Regions from separate parts of the Mesorhizobium sp. B2-3-11 genome, predicted to be linked through region 1. Evidence: predicted binding sites of a transcription regulator. Region 1 holds the regulator's gene; each other region holds the start of a gene.

What was found. The regulator HrcA, encoded in region 1, represses chaperone genes, less so after heat shock. The targets are predictions, from matches to a motif close to GTTAGCACTCNCNNNNNGNGAGTGCTAAC.
Region 2: a site for HrcA is predicted at 4,990-5,018, ahead of FJ960_RS28350 (co-chaperone GroES). Genes of this name have one in related genera too.
Region 3: a site for HrcA is predicted at 5,102-5,130, ahead of groES (co-chaperone GroES). Genes of this name have one in related genera too.

Annotation. Positions count from the first base shown of each region.
Region 1 is NZ_VFVS01000012.1:95,937-102,914, forward strand. It holds gene rsmI (16S rRNA (cytidine(1402)-2'-O)-methyltransferase) at 1-13, opposite strand, end outside; gene FJ960_RS17665 (hypothetical protein) at 182-367, shown strand; gene FJ960_RS17670 (hypothetical protein) at 375-563, shown strand; gene FJ960_RS17675 (low molecular weight protein tyrosine phosphatase family protein) at 623-946, opposite strand; gene hemW (radical SAM family heme chaperone HemW) at 951-2,129, opposite strand; gene rdgB (RdgB/HAM1 family non-canonical purine NTP pyrophosphatase) at 2,126-2,803, opposite strand; gene FJ960_RS17690 (VOC family protein) at 2,803-3,213, opposite strand; gene rph (ribonuclease PH) at 3,396-4,112, opposite strand; gene hrcA (heat-inducible transcriptional repressor HrcA) at 4,353-5,435, shown strand; gene FJ960_RS17710 (hypothetical protein) at 5,577-5,774, shown strand; gene FJ960_RS17715 (sorbosone dehydrogenase family protein) at 5,858-6,978, shown strand, end outside.
Region 2 is NZ_VFVS01000032.1:9,155-16,132, reverse strand. It holds gene FJ960_RS28370 (AraC family transcriptional regulator) at 1-982, shown strand, start outside; gene FJ960_RS28365 (alpha/beta fold hydrolase) at 1,158-2,207, shown strand; gene FJ960_RS28360 (GAF domain-containing protein) at 2,224-2,721, opposite strand; gene groL (chaperonin GroEL) at 2,948-4,564, opposite strand; gene FJ960_RS28350 (co-chaperone GroES) at 4,623-4,937, opposite strand; gene FJ960_RS28345 (hypothetical protein) at 5,184-5,438, shown strand; gene FJ960_RS28340 (DUF1488 domain-containing protein) at 5,435-5,701, shown strand; gene FJ960_RS28335 (DUF6500 family protein) at 5,702-5,920, opposite strand; gene FJ960_RS28330 (hypothetical protein) at 5,994-6,185, opposite strand; gene FJ960_RS28325 (hypothetical protein) at 6,190-6,387, opposite strand; gene FJ960_RS28320 (LacI family DNA-binding transcriptional regulator) at 6,751-6,978, shown strand, end outside.
Region 3 is NZ_VFVS01000007.1:126,529-133,506, forward strand. It holds gene FJ960_RS12235 (LysE family translocator) at 1-222, shown strand, start outside; gene FJ960_RS12240 (nuclear transport factor 2 family protein) at 328-714, opposite strand; gene FJ960_RS12245 (OsmC family protein) at 735-1,169, opposite strand; gene FJ960_RS12250 (NAD(P)-dependent alcohol dehydrogenase) at 1,201-2,214, opposite strand; gene FJ960_RS12255 (TetR/AcrR family transcriptional regulator) at 2,313-2,921, shown strand; gene groL (chaperonin GroEL) at 3,022-4,677, opposite strand; gene groES (co-chaperone GroES) at 4,743-5,039, opposite strand; gene FJ960_RS12270 (class I SAM-dependent methyltransferase) at 5,204-6,001, opposite strand; gene FJ960_RS12275 (hypothetical protein) at 6,090-6,941, shown strand; gene FJ960_RS12280 (TetR family transcriptional regulator) at 6,959-6,978, opposite strand, start outside.

The sequences.
Region 1 (6,978 bases):
TCTCGCCAGTCACCAATGCCGTCTCCGTTCAGGCCTGTCTGGCCCGCCAAATCTTGTTTGGCATGGCTGGCGCCGGCTTGCAAAACTCGCACCGGTGTAAGGCAATCGCCATTCCTTCGCCACAGTAGGGAACGAAACCGGGTTTGGCAGATTTAGCCCCTGATTCCCAAGGGAGGACAGGATGGACAGCCTGACGATACAGGACGCTTTCGAGCCTTACTATGCCGGCCGCAGCCGGAGTGCCGCACGCCAGGACAAACGGCTGCCAGACCGGAACGACACCAGCCTGACCAAGCAGGCCGCGAGTGCCTTGCCAACAGACGTCAGGCTTTCCGACAACAAACCCGACAGCACGACGGAGCACTGACCGGACGATGCCCAATCGCTTCGATATCTTCATCACCCGTCTTGAAACGAAAACCGCCCGCAACGGCGTACCGCAATCTCCGATAGGCGACCAGCACCGTGGCCGCCGCGACAAAGACGGCGCTAAGCCGGTCCGCAGCGGCGAGACGCATGCAGAGAAGGAGCGCGGAAAGCACCGCCACAAACACGACGCCTGATCTGGCTCAGATCGGCAAGGCGGCCGCCGAAGGCGGAGGGGCGAACGCCGGCCAGGCGCTCAGTCCAGATATCGTGAAATGCGCGCCTTCAGAAGCGCTACCAGCTCCGGGTCCATAAATTCATAGTCGTCCGGGATGTCGAGGCAGATCACCTTGGCCGCCTTCAGGCTGGCCTTGAATTTCTTCTGCAGTTTCGTCCGGTGGATTTTCTCCATGACAAAGATGATGTCGGCCCAGGCGACAAGTTCGTGCGTCAGCGAAGTGTCGGCATCATGATTGGTGCCGGCCGAGGCGACTTCGATGTCGCGCCGCGTGGAAAACACCTGCTCGGCGGTAGGGCTGCGCAAGCGGTTCTGGCTGCAGATGAAGAGGACGTTTTTCAAGGGTTTAGCGCGCCAGGTCCGCCACCACGGCGTCGAGCACGATCATGCCGGCCGGCGTGGCGCGCAGCCGCGCATTGCCGATCGGCGCCACCAGCCCCTCACCCTGCAGCACCGACAGCCGCGCGCTCGATAGGCCGCGTCCGGAAAACGCCTCGTAGCGGGAGAGGTCAATGCCTTCGGCGAGCCTGAGCCCCATCAAAAGAAACTCGTCGGCCTCTTCGGAGCGCGTCAGGAGTTCGCCGCCGGTGATGCCATGGCCCTTGGCCTCGACCAGATTGGCCCAGGTCTCCGGCATTCTCTCGGCAATCGTCACCACGCGATGGCCGTTCTCGACGAAGCGGCCATGCGCGCCTGGACCGACGCCGACATATTCGCCGTAGCGCCAGTAGGTCAGATTGTGCCGGCTCTCGGCGCCCGGCCTGGCGTGGTTGGAAATCTCGTAGGCCGGCAGGCCGTGCGCCGATGTGATTTCCTGCGTCAACGCGTAGAGATCGGCGGCGTGATCGTTGTCGGGAATGACGAATTTCTTTGCCGCGTGCAGCGCATGGAAGGGCGTGCCTTCCTCGATAGTCAGCTGGTAAAGCGACATATGGTCGGCGGCATGGCCGATCGCCTGTTCGAGTTCCGCCTGCCAATCCTGTGGCGTCTGCCCGGGGCGCGCATAGATCAGGTCGAAGGACAGGCGCGGAAAGATTTCGCGCGCGAGCCCGATGGCGTGCAAGGCTTCCTCGACGTTGTGCAGCCTGCCGAGAAAGCGCAAATCCTTGTCGTTCAGCGCCTGCACGCCGAGCGAGACGCGGTTGACCCCCGCCGCCCGGTAGCCACGGAAACGCTCCGCCTCGACCGAGGACGGGTTGGCCTCGAGCGTCACCTCGATGCCATCGGGCACCGTCCAGTTCCTGGCCACCGCGTCCAGAACCCTGGCCACCGTTTCCGGCTTCATCAGCGACGGCGTGCCGCCGCCGAGAAAAATGCTGGTCACGTCGCGCGGCCCGGTGCGCTGGCGCATCGTCGCCAACTCGGCCTCGAAGGCGGCGGCAAAGCGCTCCTGGTCGACCGGCTGGTGGCGGACATGGCTGTTGAAGTCGCAATAGGGGCACTTGGCCGCGCAGAATGGCCAATGCACGTAGACGCCAAAGCCGGGACTGCGGTCGAGCGCCATGGTGGTTGCGGGTCCGATCATGCGGAGCCAAGCCTGACCGAATCAAGCCGAGCTTGGGCGAATTTCTGGAAGGCGCGGGCGCGGTGCGACAGCGCCGTCGCCTGGCCTGGCTTCCAGCCGTGCTTTTCCTCGGCACTCATCTCGCCGAAGGTTTTGTCGAAGCCATTGGGCAAGAACACCGGATCGTAGCCGAAGCCGAGCTCGCCGCGCGGCGGCCAGACCAGCGTGCCCTCGGCCTCGCCGCGATAATATTCGGCCTCGCCGTCGGGAAAGGCGAGGCAGATGACGGCGACGAAGCGGCCCGTGCGCCGCTCGGGCGTGGCCGCGCCGACTTCCTGCAACGCGACTTCGGTGCGCTGCATGGCCATGGCGAAATCGCGCGATCCCTCCGGCGTCTCGGCCCAGTTGGCGGTATAGATGCCGGGCGCGCCGTCAAGCGCGTCGACGCAGAGGCCGGAATCGTCCGACAGCGCCGGCAGGCCGGTCGCCTTCGCGGCGGCGAAGGCCTTGATGTAGGCGTTTTCCTCGAAGGTGGTGCCGGTTTCGTCCGGTTCGGGCAGGCCATACTCCTTGGCCGACTTCGCCTCGAAGCCGAATGGACCCATCAGGTCGGCGAATTCGCGCAGCTTGCCGGCGTTGTGGCTGGCAACGACGATCTTCTTGCCATCGAGTGTATGGAGGTTTGGTGAATGCATCAAAGGCTCCAGATTCGTGGCTCGGCGAACTCGATCGAATTGCCCGACGGGTCGCGTATATAGATCGAACGGCCACCTTGCGGCCATTCGAATTCGCTTTCGATGGCGATTTTCTTCGCTTGGAGATGTGTTCTCCAGCCGTCGATTTCAGCGGCGCTGGCGGCAAAGCACAGATGACCCTCGCCGACCGCGCCGTGCGGCGGCACTTTCAGCTTCGCGTCCGGTGCGGGCGGAATTTTGGTCGCTTCGGCGTTGAAGACGAGCAGGACGCCTGGGCCGCAGCGGAAGAAAAGGTGGCGGCCGTCGACCTTGCCGAGGAGGATGAGGCCGAGGATGTCGGTGTAGAAGTGCTCAGCGGCGTCAAGGTCGGTGACGTAGAGGGCCGATTCCAGGATGGCGGAGGGAGTCACGAGGCACCCCCCTCTGCCCTGCCGGGCATCTCCCCCTCAAGGCGGGAGATTGGCAATTTCGATGTTGTTGCACACCCAGCAACGCTGAAAACCAGCGAAGGCCGAGACGGTATCCGATCTCCCTCCTCGAGGGGGAGATGGCCGGCAGGCCAGAGGGGGGCGTTCAAGCTCGGCATTAAACCCTACGCGACCGCCATCTGCTGCAGGCTGACCAGTCGGGAAATGCCCTTCTTGGCCAGGCCCATAAGCGTCGCGAACTGGTCTTCGGAGAAAGGTTCGCCCTCGGCGGTGCCCTGAATCTCGACGATGCCGCCCTTGCCGGTCATGACGAAATTGGCGTCGGTGCCGGCCGAGGAATCCTCGACATAGTCGAGGTCGATGACCGGCTGGCCGTCATGGATGCCGCAGGAAATCGCCGCGACATGGTCTTTCAGCACTTTCGAAACGCTGGCCATCTGCCGGGCTTCCATCCAGCGCAGGCAATCATAGAGCGCCACCCAGCCGCCGGTGATCGAAGCGGTGCGGGTGCCGCCGTCGGCCTGGATGACATCGCAGTCGACGGTGATCTGCTGTTCACCCAGCGCCTGCAGGTCGACCACGGCGCGCAAGGAGCGGCCGATCAGGCGCTGGATCTCCAGCGTGCGGCCGCCCTGCTTGCCGGCGGAGGCCTCGCGGCGCATGCGCTCGCCGGTCGAGCGCGGCAGCATGCCGTATTCCGCCGTGACCCAGCCCTTGCCGGAATTGCGCATCCAGCCCGGCACCTTTTCCTCGAGGCTCGCGGTGCACAGGACGTGCGTGTCGCCGAACTTCACCAGGCAGGAGCCTTCGGCGTGTTTGGAGACGCCGCGCTCGAAGGAGATGGCGCGCATTTCGTCGAATTGGCGTTTGGAGGGGCGCATTCGGCCTGCTTTCTTGTCAGTTTCTTGAAATCGTGGCCGGCTTTTAGACGCAAGGGGGGCAGCGCGCAAAGGAAAACGGACCGGCGATCTGACACAGACACCCGGGGTGATCTGACACAGACACCCGGGGTAATCTGGCACAGACACCGAGGTGATCCGACACAGACAGCCCGGGACACAGACACCGGTTGCGCGCGCCCCACCGAAGTCTATATCCTTGGACCGGAGGTTTTTGGCCAAATGACCAAGCCAGTCGATCCCGCGTCGCAGTCGCCCGCGCTTCAATCGCTCGACATGCGCTCGCGCGACATCTTCCGGCGCATCGTCGATTCCTACCTGAGGGACGGCGAGCCCGTGGGCTCGCGCAGCTTGTCGCGCATCCTGCCGTCCTCGCTGTCGCCGGCTACCATCCGCAACGTGATGAGCGACCTCGAACATCTCGGGCTGATCTACGCGCCGCATATTTCGGCCGGCCGTCTGCCGACGCAGGCTGGCCTGCGTTTCTTCGTCGATGCCTTCATGGAGCTTGGCGACCTCTCCGACGAGGAGCGCCGTACAATCGAGGCGCAGGTGCGGGCCTCCGGCTCGGGCGCGACGCTGGAGCATATGCTGACAGAGGCCAGCCAGATGCTGTCGGGCATGTCGCGCGGCGCCGGCCTGGTGCTGGCCGCCAAGAACGAGGTGGCGCTCAAGCATATCGAATTCATCCAGCTGGAGCCGACCAAGGCGCTTGCCGTGCTGGTGTCGCAGAATGGCGACGTCGAGAACCGCGTCGTCGAGCTGCCCGCCGGCATCACCGTCTCGCAACTGCACGAGGCCTCGAATTTCCTCAACGCGCATATCCGTGGCCGCACGCTGGCCGAGGCGCGCACCGAGATCGCCCGCATCAAGGAAGAGACGAGGACGGCGCTCGACACGCTGTCGCAGGACCTCGTCGAGAAGGGGCTGGCTGTATGGGCGGGCGCCGAAAGCGGCCTGCCAGCCCGGCTCATCGTGCGCGGCCGCGCCAATCTGCTGGAAAACGTCACCGCCCAGGCCGACATCGAATTGCTGCGGCATCTGTTCGAGGACATGGAGACGCAGGATGGTTTGATCCAGCTGCTCGACCTTGCCGAAGAGGGATCGGGCGTGCGCATCTTCATCGGCTCGGAAAACAAGCTGTTCTCGCTATCGGGCTCGTCGCTGGTGGTGGCGCCCTATCGCGATAAGGACGCCCGCGTCGTCGGCGCGCTCGGCGTCATCGGCCCGACCCGGCTCAACTATGCCCGCATCGTGCCGATGGTGGATTATACGGCGCAGCTGATATCGCGCATGCTGCGCTAGGTGTACTGATATTCGGGTGAAGCCGGCCTGCAAACGGCTGATACCTGCGCTTCCGGTGCCACCGTTTTCGACTCGGCCTGACCCGAATCTCGACATACCTTTGGTGCGACACCGAAGGACCGGCTGCAAAGGAGAAAAAGAATGGCGCTGGAATCATTCAAGGCCCAGATCAGCCTGCTGCTCGAAGAAATGGTCAACCAGCCGGAGGACCAGCACGAAATTCAGGAACAGCTGCGCGAAAAACTGCGGGAAATGCGCGCCATGGGCCTGCCGTTGCCGGCCGATCTCGTGGAACTGGAAAAGCGCCTGGACGACGATTTCTACGCTGCCGGGACCTGATCCCGGAAGTTTGCTCACCGTGCGTGACGGAACCCACGGACAAGCCGATCGTTAATTTCCTTCACGACCGGGTGGAGGAAGTGATGCGATTGGCCGGACTGGCGATGTCGGCACTGTTTCTCACGACCGCGGCTCTCGCCCAGCAGGCCGACCGGCCCGTGCTCAAAGGCCCGGCGGCCTTCGGCGACTGGCGCGCGGATAAGCCCGGCGTGCGCCGGTTGATCAAGCCGGAAGACCTGCCGAGACCCTATGTCACCAAATCCGCCTCGAACGGCGCCGGCCTCACGGAGAGGCCGCAAGGCGCCAAGCCACAACTGCCGCCCGGCTTTTCGGCGGAACTCGTTGCGTCCGGCATCGACAATCCGCGTGTCGTGCGTGTCGCGCCGAACGGCGACCTGTTCGTCGCCGACAGCGAAGCCAACCAGGTCCGTGTCTATCGGCTGACGAACGGAAGCGCGAAAGCCGCGGAGAAAAGCATCTTCGCCGGCGGCCTCAACCAGCCCTATGGCATCGCCTTCCATCCACCCGGCAATGACCCGCAATGGGTCTATGTCGCCAACAGCGACAGCATCGTGCGCTTTGCCTACCGCAATGGCGATCTGAAGGCCTCGGGCGAACCGCAAACCATTGTCGACGACATCCCCTCGAGCCACCACTGGACCCGCGACATCGCCTTTTCCCCCGACGGTAAGACACTTTACCTCTCCGTCGGCTCCGGCTCGAATATCGCGGAGGACATGGGCAAAAGACCCAGAGGCGGGCTCGACGCCTGGGTCAAGTCGAAGCCGCTCGGCGCCAGTTGGGGTTCCGAGGCGGGCCGGGCCGAGGTGCGGGCTTTCGACCCCGACGGCAGGAATGGGCGCATCGTCGCCACCGGGCTGCGCAATTGTTCGGGCATGACCGTGCAGCCGGCGACCGGCGCGCTGTGGTGCGTCGTCAACGAGCGCGACGCACTTGGCGACAATACGCCGGCGGAATACGCGACGATGGTCAGGGAAGGTGCCTTCTATGGCTGGCCGTGGTATTACATCGGCAACAATGAGGACCCGCGCCACAAGGGCGAGCGTCCCGACCTCGCCGGCAAGACTGATATTCCCAACGTGCTGATGCAGGCGCATTCGGCGCCGCTCAACATCGCTTTCTACGATGGCAAAAGCTTTCCGGCCGAGTACCAAGGCGACGCCTTCGTGGCCCTGCATGGCTC
Region 2 (6,978 bases), on a different contig from region 1:
CGCCAGGCGCGAGGATGACGCCGCGCCCAACCTGCCGCTTCTTAGCCTGATCCTGCTTGCCGCGTTGCAATCCGTATTGACCGGCCTGCGCTGGGGCTATGACCTCCGCGCGGTCGGCTACATCGCTCCCGTCTCCGCCGCCATCATGCCCTCGCTGCTCTACGCCGGTGTCTCGAGGCTGGTCCGCACCGGACACCGCCGGTGGCCGGCCTTGCTGATGCTCCACGCGGCGCCGGCGGCAATCGTCATGCTGCTGGTCATCGTGCGGCGCGACGCGGTTGACGTGGCGCTCGTCGCAATCGACTTCATCTACGCCGCGGCCATCCTCTGGCTGTTGCGGTCCGGCGCGGATGGGCTTCGGCTGGCGCCTTTCGACGGCGCGGTGCCTGCCTATAGGGCCATCATCGCGGCGGCATCGGCACTGTGCCTGTCGGCCCTGGTCGACATGCTGGTATCCTTCGAGCTGGCATCCGGCCATGACGACCGTGCCGCGACGATCATCGGCATCGCCAATCTGTTTATCCTCGTCATTGTCGGCGTAGCGGCGGCGGCGGCCAGCCAAAGCCATATTCCCGGCACCCTCGCCGATCCGATAGGCCAATTATCGCCGCCCGATGACGGCGAAGACGCCGACACGATCGCCAGGGTGAACGAGCTGATGCAGGAGAAGAAGCTCTATCGCGACGCCAACCTCAACCTTAACCGGCTTGCCAGGCGGGCCGGAATTCCGGCGCGGCAGATCTCGGCGGCCATCAATCGGGCGATGGCCAGGAACGTCTCGCAATATGTCAACGAACACCGCATCGCCGAGGCCTGTCGGCTGCTCGGCGAAACCGGGCAGTCCGTCACCGAAATCATGTTCGCCGCCGGCTTCCAGACCAAATCGAACTTCAACCGTGAGTTCCGCCGCGTGACCGGCACGACCCCGCTCGCCTGGCGCGAGAAGAACACGCGGGCGCCATCGAGCCCCGTGAGCAGCTGAGCACACCGTTCCGCGGCGGCCGTACCAGATCGCGATTGTGGACGTCCTCGATCGCAATCGAGGTCGCGGGCGCCCCCAGACCCGGCGATACCGCGTCATCGAGACTGCGACCGAAGCTGCTGCCCGGAGACTTCGGGAGTTGCGGCGATGGCGCTGTCGGAAAACGGAGACTTCAATGAGATTTCGAACCATGCTTTGCGCCATCATCATTTCCACGCTTGCGCTGCAACACCAGGCCAATGCCGGCGATGCCGTCGGTGTTCGCCATGTTGCCGCCCGATCGCTGGAGCGCGGCAGCGATCTCGACGTCACCGTCTGGTATCCGGCAGAACCGGGCGGCGTGGCTGTCATGCTCGGCGACAGCGAGTTCTTCACCGGAACGTCGGCCGAGCGTGATGCGCCGGTATCTCCCGGCAAATTCCCTCTCATCCTGCTCTCGCATGGCGCCGGCCTGGCCGGCACCCCGCAAGCCCTGAGCTGGATAGCGGCGCCTCTGGCGAGGCAAGGCTTCATCGTCGCCGCGCCCACCCATCCGGGAAACGGCGGGAAAAATAGGTCCGCCGCCGAGACGATGAAACTGTGGTTGCGACCCACCGATCTCACGGCAACCCTGGACGCGATGGAAAACGAGGCCTCCTTCCGGGACCACATCGAGCAAGGCAAAGTGGGCGCCCTGGGCCTGTCTATGGGCGGAGGCACGGCGCTCGCCATTGCCGGCGCACGCGTCGACCCGAAGCTGCTGGCGGCCTATTGCGACACCGACCTGCTCAACGCATCGCTTTGCGGCTGGGTGAGGCAAAGCGGCGTCGACCTCCACGCCATGGATATGCGGCTCGCCGGCCGCGACAACAGTGACCGGCGCGTCCGCTTCGTCATGGCGGTCGACCCCGCGCCATCGGATGTCTTTGACGCCGGGAGCATTTCCGGCATCAAAATCCCGGTCGATATCGTCAATCTTGGCCAGCCGGGAAAAATCCCCGCGACCACCGATGCGTCGGGCATCGCCAACGCGATTCCCAATGCCAGCTACGCAACGATCGGAGATGCCAGCCACTACAGCATGTTCGGCGAGTGCAAACCCGGCGCGTCGGCGCTCATCATATCTCAAGAGATCGGCGACCCCGTATGCGACGACGGCGCGGGCCGGTCACGCGCGCAAATCCATGCGCAACTGATCGACATGGCGACCACGGCCTTCAGGCGCGCGCTGAAGGCAGCGCCTTGATTGCGCTGCCGGAAGGTCAGTCCTGGAACGAGCTCGCCGCGACATAGATCGCGGCCAGCGCCTCGATGCCGGCCTGGTCGGCACTGTCGAAACGGCCGGGCGTCGGGCTGTCGAGATCGAGCACGCCGAAGACGCCCTCCTCGTCTTCCAAAAGCACCACCAGCTCGGAGCGCGAGGCGGCGTCGCAGGCGATGTGGCCGGGGAAATCATGCACGTCCTTGATCAGCATCGAGGTGCCGAGCTCGACCGCCGTTCCGCATACGCCCTTGCCCACCGCGATGCGCACGCAGGCCGGCTTGCCCTGGAAGGGGCCGAGCACCAGTTCTTCGTCCGATGCCAGAAAGTAGAAGCCGGCCCAGTTGAGGTCGGGCACCATCTGGAAGATCAGCGCCGAGGTGTTGGCGGCGTTGGCGATCGAATCGTGCTCCCCCTCGAGCAGCGCCTTCAATTGCTTGGCGAGGTCACGATAGAACGCGGCCTTGTCTGAGGTATCGATGGCCTGGGCCGCAAACATGACTTGTCTCCGAACTGAGGATCGCGGTTCCGTTCGATCGGTTGCCAAATCGGGCAAAGCCGAAATCGGCCAAAGCTTTGCACCAACGGCCCACGGAAATAGTCTAGCGTGAATCCCAACTCCGGCGAAAGCCTCAAGATGAGGATAGCCGCCGCCGTCCTAGCTCAACAGGTCGGGCCTGAAAAGGTGGCCTCCATGAACCACCTTTCGCAGTCCGGGCTGGATCTTAGTAGCCGCCGCCGCCCGCCGGTGCCGCATCCTTCGGCGGGACGTCGGTGATCATCGCTTCGGCGGTGATCAGCAAGGCCGCGATCGAGCCGGCGTCCTGCAATGCCGTGCGCACCACCTTCGCCGGGTCGACGATCCCGGCCTTGATCATGTCGACATAGACCTCGTTCTGGGCGTCGAAGCCCTGATCGTGATCCTTGCTGTCGGCGAGCTTGCCGACAACGATCGAGCCCTCGACGCCGGAATTCTCGGCGATCTGGCGGATCGGCGCCTCAAGCGCGCGAAGCACGATGGAGATGCCGGCGGTGACATCGGCATTGGCGCCATTCAGGCCTGATAGCGCCGACCGGGCGCGAAGCAGGGCGACGCCGCCGCCTGGCACGATGCCTTCTTCCACGGCCGCGCGCGTGGCGTTCAGCGCGTCGTCGATACGGTCTTTCTTTTCCTTCACTTCCGATTCGGTGGCGCCGCCGACGCGGATGACGGCAACGCCCCCTGACAGCTTTGCCAGCCGCTCCTGCAGCTTTTCCTTGTCGTAGTCCGACGTTGTCTCCTCGATCTGGCCCTTGATCTGGGCGACGCGCGCCTGGATGGTCGCGTTGGTGCCGGCGCCGTCGATGATCGTGGTGGTGTCCTTGTCGATCAGCACGCGCTTGGCGCGGCCGAGCATCTCGATGGTGACGTTTTCAAGCTTGATGCCGAGATCCTCGGAAATCATCTGGCCCGATGTGAGCACCGCGATGTCTTCCAGCATCGCCTTGCGACGGTCGCCGAAGCCCGGCGCCTTGACGGCCGCGACCTTGAGGCCGCCGCGCAGCTTGTTCACGACCAGGGTGGCGAGGGCCTCGCCTTCGACATCCTCGGAAATGATCAGCAGCGGCCTGCCGCCCTGCACCACCGCTTCGAGGATGGGCAGCATCGCCTGCAGATTGCCGAGTTTTTTCTCATGAATGAGGATATAGGGGTCCTCAAGCTCGGCGCGCATCTTGTCGGCATTGGTGACGAAGTAGGGGCTGAGATAGCCGCGGTCGAACTGCATGCCTTCGACGACGTCGAGTTCGGTCTCGGCGGTCTTGGCTTCCTCGACGGTGATGACGCCGTCATTGCCGACCTTGTTCATCGCCTTGGCGATTATTTCGCCGACGCTGGCGTCGCCATTGGCGGCAATGGTGCCGACCTGCGCGATCTCGGCCGACGACTTGACCTTCTTGGCCTTCGCCTTGATTTCCCCGACGACGGCGGCGACGGCCTGGTCGATGCCGCGTTTCAAATCCATCGGGTTCATGCCGGCGGCGACCAGCTTGGCGCCTTCGCGCAGGATCGAAGCGGCCAGCAGCGTGGCTGTCGTGGTGCCGTCACCGGCGAGGTCGTTGGTCTTCGAGGCCACTTCGCGCACCATCTGCGCGCCCATGTTCTCGAACTTGTCGGCAAGCTCGATTTCCTTGGCGACGGTGACGCCGTCCTTGGTGATGCGCGGGGCGCCGTAAGCCTTGTCGATGATGACGTTGCGGCCCTTGGGGCCCAGCGTCACCTTCACCGCATCGGTGAGAATTTCGACGCCGCGCAGCATGCGGTCACGCGCATCGGTGGAGAATTTGATTTCCTTGGCGGACATGATTTTTTCCGTTCGAGTTTGAGGGGCCAGTCGCCGCGCCGAACGCGCGGCGCTCCAGTCAGGCGGCCTTCTTGGCTTCGGCAGCCTTTTCGATGACGCCCATAATGTCGGCTTCCTTCATGATCAGCAGGTCTTCGCCGTCGATCTTGACCTCCGTCCCCGACCATTTGCCGAACAGGATCAAGTCGCCGGTCTTGACGTCGAGCGGAACGAGCGCGCCCTTTTCGTCGCGCGCGCCCGGACCGACGGCAATGACTTCGCCTTCCTGCGGCTTTTCCTTGGCATTGTCGGGAATGATGATGCCGCCCCTGGATTTTGTATCGCCTTCGGCGCGCCGGATGACGACGCGGTCGTGGAGTGGACGGAACTTCATGAGAACTTCTTTCTGGGGCCGGCATAGGCGGCCGCGCCCTCTCTATAGGCGATTTGGCACTCGATAGATAGGAGTGCCAAAATTTATCGTGGGACGGAATTAGATATTGGAAGTATTATTTTCGCACCCGGTTTCCTGATATCCGAAACCAGCCAAATATTTCAAAAAGTTGAATTTTGCCGGTCGAGCGCCTATTTATCCGACAAGTTCGTTTTCACGATTTCATGCGCAAAGGAGATTTCTTCGATGGCCGACGGCAATCAGACGATCATGGAAAAAGCTGAAGCCCGCTTTGTCGACAAGCAGAAGAAGAACGCGGAGCGCAACAAGGCAACCGCCGAATACATGTCCGAGGCGAAAGCCAGGGCGATCAAGACGGCAAGGCTGAGGGAGTTGCGGCTGGCCAAGGAAGAAGCCGACCGCGTGGCGGAAGCGCTGAATCCGACGCCTAAGACGAAACGGGTGGCCAAGAAGGCCGCCGCAACGGGGGTCAAGACATGAGCCTGACCTTTCCCAATCGCAGCCGCAGCTATGATGTGGCCGGCCAACGCATTCGTTTCGTCGGCCATGACGGCATGCTCCAGATTTCCTTCTCGGTGGCCGCCGACGCCATGACCAGGATACAGCCGGACACCGCCGCCGACGAGGCCGGCTATCTTGCCGCCTTCGACAGGTCGAGTTCCACTATCCACGACGTCGCCGCCAAGGCCTACGGCCGCACCCACAAGAGCCTGTATGTGCTGACATCGGATGATTTCCGCTGATCAGCCGAGGTCCGCGACCATCGTGCGTATCTTCGCAGCCTTTTCAAAATGGTCGAGGCGGTGGGTTCTGATCCACCATTCGGCGACTTCCATCAGCAACTCGGGGTCGTCGTTCCTGTTGGCGAAGAACGCATAGAACGACACGCCGACGCTGGGCCCTTTTTCGGAAATCCTGCGGTCACAGACCCTCAGTATCTTCTGCTTCAGGCTGGCTCTCACGGGAATCCTCTGATTTGCGGTGCGGCGGGATCTTGCCCGCGCCAAGTGCCGCCCTGGGCAAACGTTGGACAGGTCAGGATTTACGTTCGGCCCTCTCCCTCCGCTTGACGTCGCGGATATTCATCTGATCGACCAGCGCGTTGGCATCCTGCGGGCTCATGCCGACCATCACCCTTTGCCTGACCACCGCGGGCTGGCCGGTAAAGACATCGATGATGGCCCAGCTTTGGGGCAAGTCCATGCGCAGTGCATAACGGTCGGCCATGCGGCTACCCTCGCGCGAAGAGAAATGCGGCGCCGAGGATAGCGACCGTCCAGACGACGACCGACAGTTGCAACGCCGTGGCGCCGTAAGAGGCGAGGGCCCGCCGCAATCGCGCCGCAAGACCTGCCGGCCGGACCGGCATAGGAATGACGGTGACCGGTGCCTTGGCGCCAAGTTTTCCAAAGACGGGCAAGAGCGGCACGAAACTGACCTCGAATGTCGCGGGATGGGCTCCCGGCAAAGGGATGCCCAGCCCTCCATAGCACCCTTTTCGCGAACTCCTTGCATACCAAATCGGCGCCACCTGCCGATCGGTCCGGGAGATGTCGGATCCTTTCAGCTGGCGCACGCGGCCAACAGTGATCCCCGCTCCGATTGGCGGCACCCGTCGCGAAATCCGGTCGCGAGCGACTGCAACTTTTCCCCTTGATCAGTCCTTCGATCTGGCCTAGCCTTGAGTTGAGAAAAGGTTTTTCCAGATGTCCCCGATCGGGCTCGGTCATTGGCCGGGCCTTGTTCCGGCCGGTAAGGGAAAACCTTTTCCCAACTAAGGATTCTTGCCGCGATGGCATCGGACGACCCGCCAGTTCCGGTCTTTCCCAAGCCCGTCACCTTGCGTGACGTGGCCGCGCAGGCCGGCGTCAGCGTCGCCACCGCCTCGAAGGCGCTCAACGACCAGGGGCGCATGACGGCCGAGACCCGCGAGCGCATCCGTGAGACGGCGCGCAGCCTGGGTTTCCGGCCCAACAGCCTGGCGCAGAGCCTGCTCAGACGCCGCTCCTTCACCGTCGGC
Region 3 (6,978 bases), on a different contig from region 1:
CAATTCGTCAGCACCACCGAGCCCAACGCGCTGTCGAAGATGCTGGAGCTCAGCTCGGTCTTCATGCTTTTGACCTTCGTGGTCTTCGTCGGCTACGGCATCTTCGCGGCGTCGATCCGCAGCCATGTCGTGTCGAGGCCGATGGTGCTGACCTGGATGCGCCGGACGTTTGCCGGCGCCTTCGTCATGCTCGGCGCCAAGTTGGCACTGGCGGACAGGTGATCGCGCGGCTTACAGCATGTCGCGGCAAATAGGGTTCGCCCGACCTGCTGTAAGCTTCTCATTTTATGCACGTCCCGGGACCGAGGACACTTCCGGCGACATACATTAGCCCTTGACGTAACCCATGGCCTCGACGATCCGCCCGCCCGCGACGCGCATCAGGTTGACGCCGCGCAGCGAATTGCCGTCGGCCATCCAGTAGCGCCAGCGGATCGTGGCGCGGTCGCCGGCCACGAAAGTCTCTTCGAGGTCGAAGCGCGTACCGGGTGCGGTGGCGATCGCCGACCACAGCTCGACACAGGCTGCCTTACCGGCGCGGCGCGCGCCGTCCGGCGCCGGCGTGGTGTTCTCGATCACGCAGTCCTGCGCCACCAGCTCGTCGAGAGCCGACGGGTCGTGACGCTGGAACACGTCGTTATAGCGCCGCATGATTTCAGCCGTTTCGCCGGATCGGTTGGCCGCGGCGATGTCGATGATCGATTCCTGGGTCATCGGATTTTCTCCTTCCGTTCTTACTGGGTTATGAGGTTCGCTTTCAGGGTGATCGCGGCGACGCCGGCCAGCGCCCGCGAGACGAGGCATCCCGCCTTGGCCGACTGCGCCAGCCGCTCGAAGTCGGCGGCGGCGAGACCGGCGACGTTCGCCTCCGTCTCAAGCTCGATGCGGGTAATCGTCGGCCCGGCTGCGGTGGCGCCCAGATGCACCTTTGCGATCGTGTGGATATCGCTTGCGATGTGACCTTCGCTGCCGAGAATGGCGGTGAGCGCCATCGAGAAGCAGCCGGCGTGGGCGGCCGCGATCAGTTCCTCCGGATTGGTGCCGGGGCCGTTCTCGAAGCGGGACGGGAACGAGTAGGCGCCCTCGAACACGCCGCTGCCCAGCCTTAGCCGGCCGGATCCTTCCTTGAGTGTGCCGTGCCATTCGGCCGATGCGTCGCGAATTGTCATTGCTCTCTCCTTTGGTTGATGAATAAGGGGCTCACGCGCCGTCGATAACGACCTTGCCGAACACGTCGCCCTGCATGAAATGCCGATATGCCTCGCGCGCTTCGGTAAACGGGAAGACCTTGTCGATGACGGGCTTCAAGCGATGCGCGGCGACGGCGGCGAGCATCGCCTCCAGGCCGCTGCGGCTGCCGACGAAGACGCGGCCGATGGTGACAAGACTGCGCTGGTAGACGGCGGCCGGGATCTCGACCGATCTGCCCTTCTGGTCCTGGACCGTCAGCAGTACGATGTGTCCGTAGAGGGAGCTTGCGATCAGCGATTGCGTAAAGGTCGCCGGCCCGCCGGTCTCGACGGTCAGATCGATGCCGCCCGTCGCCTCGCGCAGCTTGGTGCCCCAATCCGGCGTCGCGGCCGTTGCGATGACGAGGTCGGCGCCGAGCGCGCGCAACCGGCCGGATTTTTCGACACGTGAGGTGACAGCCGCCACGCGGCAGCCCATCAGCTTGGCAAACTGCAGCGCAAACAGCGCGACGCCGCCCGAGCCGATAACCAGCACCCATTGCCCCGGTTTTGGGACCTCGGAGCCGGTCAAAGCGCTCCAGGCCGTCACCCCCGCGCAGCTGAAGGTCGCGGCTTCATGCCAGTCGAGATGCTCAGGCAGCCGCACCGCCCATTGCTCGTCGAGCAAGGCATATTCACCGAGCATGCCGTCCAGCGTGCAGCCGAGCTGGTCGATGAGCTCGGCGTTGATACGGCCGTCGATCCAGCGCGCGAAATAGCTGCCGGTGACGCGGTCGCCGACGGAAAGGCGGGTGACACTATCGCCGATGGCCACCACTTCGCCGGCGCCGTCACTCAGCGGCACGACGCCGGCCCGCGGCGCCAGCGGATAGGCGCCGCTGAGGATCATCGTGTCACGGCGATTGAGCGAGGTGGCGCGCACCCGCATCAGGATCTGATGCGGACCCGGCTGGAGGACCGCTTCCTCGCGCATCACCACTCTGTTGAGGCCGCCGTCCTCTCCTTCCAGCCGATATTTTTGCATCACTGCCTCCGAAATATGTAGACCGATTTACATATTATGTAGACCAATTGTCATATTCCGCGCAAGCCCTATAATGCGCACTCCTGACAGAGGTTGACATGGCGACGGACACACGCACGCGGATGATCGAGGCGACGGCACTGCTTTTGCGGCGGCGCGGCTATCACGGCACTTCGCTGAACGACATTTTGAATGCCAGCGCCGCGCCGCGTGGCTCGCTCTATTTCCATTTCCCGGGTGGCAAGGACCAACTGGTCGTCGAGGTGACGCGCGCCAGCGTGGCCGACGTGACCGAGCGGCTGGGTGCCCAACTTGCGGCGGAAAGCGATCCGGCGGTCGCCGTCCACCACATTTACCAGTCCGTCGCCCGCATGCTGGAGGACAACGAGTTTTCGCTCGGCTGCCCGATCGCGCCCGTCGTGCTGGATGCGCCGAACGACGTGCCCGACCTCGAAGAGATCTGCCGTTCAGCTTTCGAGCAGTGGATAGGCTTGCTGCGGGATGCCTTCATCAGGGCAGGGGTCCCGGAGCGTCGCGCGCAGGCTCTGGCGCTGCTGGTCGAATCTTCGCTGGAAGGCCTGATGGTGATTGCCCGCGCCACCCGCGACCGTGCCCCGCTGCTGGCAGTGGCTGATGAAGTGGCTGCACTTATCGAACAGGCCGTGCTCGTCGGCAAGGTGGCGCAGCGTGCGGAGACTGCTGTCTGACGCTGGGTCCAACCGACCGCGGTGGAGCACCAGCCTCAACATGCAAAGAAAAGGGCGACCTCTCGGCCGCCCTTTCGAAAAATTTGCGAAGGTGGCTGGATTAGAAGTCCATGCCGCCCATGCCGCCCATGCCGCCGCCGCCCATGCCGCCAGGCATGCCGCCGCCAGCCGAGTCCTTCTTAGGAGCTTCGGCGATCATGGCTTCGGTGGTGACGAGCAGGCCGGCGACCGAGGCCGCGTCCTGGAGGGCCGTGCGCACGACCTTGACCGGATCGACGATACCCATGACGATCATATCGCCATATTCGCCGGTCTGGGCGTTGTAGCCGAAGGTCGCGCCCTTGTTCTCAAGGATTTTGCCGGCGACGATCGATGCTTCCGCACCGGCGTTGGCCGCGATCTGGCGGGCCGGAGCCTGCAGTGCACGACGAACGATGTTGATGCCGGCGGCCTGGTCGGCGTTGACGCCGGTCACCTTGATGTTGGCCGAAGCGCGCAGCAGGGCAACGCCACCGCCGGCAACGATGCCTTCTTCCACGGCCGCGCGGGTCGCGTTGAGGGCGTCATCGACGCGGTCCTTCTTTTCCTTGACTTCGACTTCCGTCGCACCGCCGACGCGGATCACCGCAACGCCGCCGGCGAGCTTCGCCAGACGTTCCTGCAGCTTCTCCTTGTCGTAGTCCGAGGTGGTCTCCTCGATCTGCTGCTTGATCTGGGCAACGCGGCCCTGGATCTCGGCCTTCTTGCCGGCGCCGTCGACGATGGTGGTGTTCTCCTTGGAGATCGACACCTTCTTGGCGCGGCCGAGCATGTTGAGGCCGACATTCTCGAGCTTGATGCCGAGATCTTCGGAGATGACCTGGCCACCGGTGAGGATGGCGATGTCTTCCAGCATGGCCTTGCGGCGATCACCGAAGCCCGGCGCCTTGACGGCGGCGATCTTCAGGCCGCCACGCAGCTTGTTGACGACCAGCGTGGCGAGCGCCTCGCCTTCGACATCTTCCGAGATGATGAGCAGCGGCTTCGAGGTCTGCACGACGGCTTCGAGGACCGGCAGCATCGCCTGGAGGTTCGAGAGCTTCTTCTCGTGCAGGAGGATGTAGACGTCTTCCAGCTCGGCAACCATCTTGTCGGCATTGGTCACGAAGTAGGGCGAGAGATAGCCGCGGTCGAACTGCATGCCTTCGACGACCTCGAGTTCGGTCTCGGCGGTCTTGGCTTCCTCAACCGTGATGACGCCTTCGTTGCCGACCTTCTGCATCGCTTCCGCGATCATCTTGCCGACCGACTCGTCACCATTGGCCGAGATCGTGCCGACCTGGGCAACTTCCTCGGAGGTCTTGATCTTCTTGGCGGCCTTGCCGAGAGCAGCGACCACTTCGGTGACGGCCAGATCGATGCCGCGCTTCAGGTCCATCGGGTTCATGCCGGCGGCAACCGACTTGTGGCCTTCCTGGACGATCGACTGCGCCAGAACGGTCGCGGTCGTGGTGCCGTCGCCGGCGATGTCGTTGGTCTTCGAAGCAACTTCGCGGACCATCTGCGCGCCCATGTTCTCGAACTTGTCTTCAAGCTCGATTTCCTTGGCGACGGTGACGCCGTCCTTGGTGATGCGCGGGGCGCCGAACGACTTGTCGATGACGACGTTGCGGCCCTTGGGGCCGAGCGTGACCTTCACCGCGTCGGCGAGGATGTTGACGCCGCGCAGCATGCGCTCGCGGGCGTCACGGGAGAATTTTACGTCTTTGGCAGCCATGTTTTAGCTCCTGGCAGGGGCTCGGATAGAGCCCGAAAAATTCAAGTTGAAGATGAGGCCGATGATCAGCCGATGATGCCCATGATGTCGGATTCCTTCATGATCAGAAGGTCTTCGCCATTGAGCTTGACTTCGGTGCCCGACCACTTGCCGAACAGGATGCGGTCGCCGGCCTTGACGTCCAGCGGGACCAGCTTGCCAGCTTCGTCACGAGCGCCGGAACCGACGGCGATGATCTCGCCTTCCTGCGGCTTTTCCTTTGCCGTATCCGGGATGATGATCCCGCCGGCGGTCTTGGATTCGGATTCGACCCGGCGAACGACCACGCGGTCATGAAGCGGGCGGAACTTCGACTTTGCCATTTTTTCTTCCTCGAATGAGAACGGTGAGAACAGTTCCTCCGTCCGGCGGTGCCGGACACGTGGTTAGCACTCACCAATAGCGAGTGCTAACGTGGCGCTGAAATAGGCCGCCGACCTGCGAGAGTCAAGGCACGCGGACGCCTCTTGGCACGATGGCGATGAACTTATCGAAGCCTGGCCGAACCGAGCACCAGAAGCGGGCAACGCTCCGCCAGGGGATAGCTGCCGCTTGGCACGACACGCACCTGGTCGAACCAGGCACCTGCCTCGTCCTCCAGCATGGCTAGTGTCGCGAAACTGTACCTCGTTTCGGAGCCCGCATAGACGTCGATTGTGTCGATGGATGCCATGCTCCATCCCGTGCGTGCGGCAAGGGCTTCCCGATCCGGAAACAGCTCGTCGAATGCCGTACGGATTGCCTGCACACTGACGGTGTTGTCGCAGTCGTCGGTCGTGCACGCCATTGCGATCCGCCATTTGAGCGCGTGGAAATTCTCGACCCCGCCAGCCAGGACCAGCGCTTCGATGCGGCACAGGTCATCCGCTGCTTCCGGCCGCGCGAAAACGCGGATCGCCGCATGCCTGCCAGGTTTCAGCACCCTTGCGATTTCGCCGAACAGCGAACCGCGCGCGACTTTGGAATCGACGGCCGACAGGCATCCGTCGCCGATGACGGCGTCGAAACTTGCCCGCTCGACGGGTAGGTCAAGCCAGTTGCCGGCCATCGCCCTTCGCGAGACGCTGTCGCCGGCCCATACGCCGGAAATCATGGTTGCCGATTGATCGATCGCCAAGATAGACCTGCCCAGGCTTGCCAGTTCGGGGGTTACGCCGAGGAGGAGGACATCGGCGTTCCCGAGGTCAAGTTCGCGATCGAATATGCCGACGGTTTCCGGAGTTGGCCGCAGCGGGGCGTCCAGGAGCTTCCAGTGCCGATGATAATTGTCCCAATGATTCGTCATTCAAACCCGTCGGAGCTCAGGAAGGTCTGGCATCGCCTGATTAGAGCCGCTTAATAGAAGCGGGCATGGAAGCCAAAGGGGGATAGCCGTGGCGCGGGTCACTGTCATAACGCATGAGCATGACCGGTTCCTTGGCAAGCGCAATCTTATGTTGCGCAGGGGCAGCCCCTATTTGCTTTTCGATGTTCTGGAGAACCTGAAAAGGCGCGGCCATTCGGTGCGGATTCAACAAGGCCTGTCGAAAACATACAATGCCGATATCGCGGTTCTGCATGTCGATGCAACGATAATGCCGGCAGACTATCTCTCTTATGCCAGGAGTTTCCCATTCTGCCTCAATGTAGGGGCGGGAGACATATCGAAACGACGGATCAGCGGAGCGCTGATAGGCGAGGGGGACACCTGGCAAGGCCCCGTCATCGTCAAGAGCAACCTCAACAATCGAGGCCTTCCGGAGACTTTCCTCAATCGGCGATCAGCGCGTGCCGGCAAGTCGCTGCCTTTTCCGCATCTGCCGGCCCTGCGGTCCTATGAAGTCCATGGAACTCTCGGCGACGTTCCAGATGGCGTCTTCGACTGCGATGATCTCGTCGTGGAAAAGTTCATTCCGGAACCGGAGCCCGACGGCTTTGCCGTTCGTTTCTGGGTGTTTTGCGGAGAGCGCGAACGCTGCACCCGCTACGTCTCGCCCAACAGCCTGGTCAAGGCATCGGAAACGATCCGACGCGAACCTGTCCCGGTTCCCGACGAACTGCGCGAGCGGCGGCGTGAACTCGGCTTCGACTACGGGAAATTCGATTTCGTCATGCATGAAGGCAGGGCCATCCTCCTCGATGCCAACAAGACTCCCGGTCGTCCGCAAAATCTGGTGAAGATGTTCGCGGCCGGCGCTGCCGATCTGGCCGACGGTTTCGAAGGCCTCATCCGCCGGGCGAGATAGTCTCCGGTCGGCATTGGTTAGAGAAACAACCGCAACT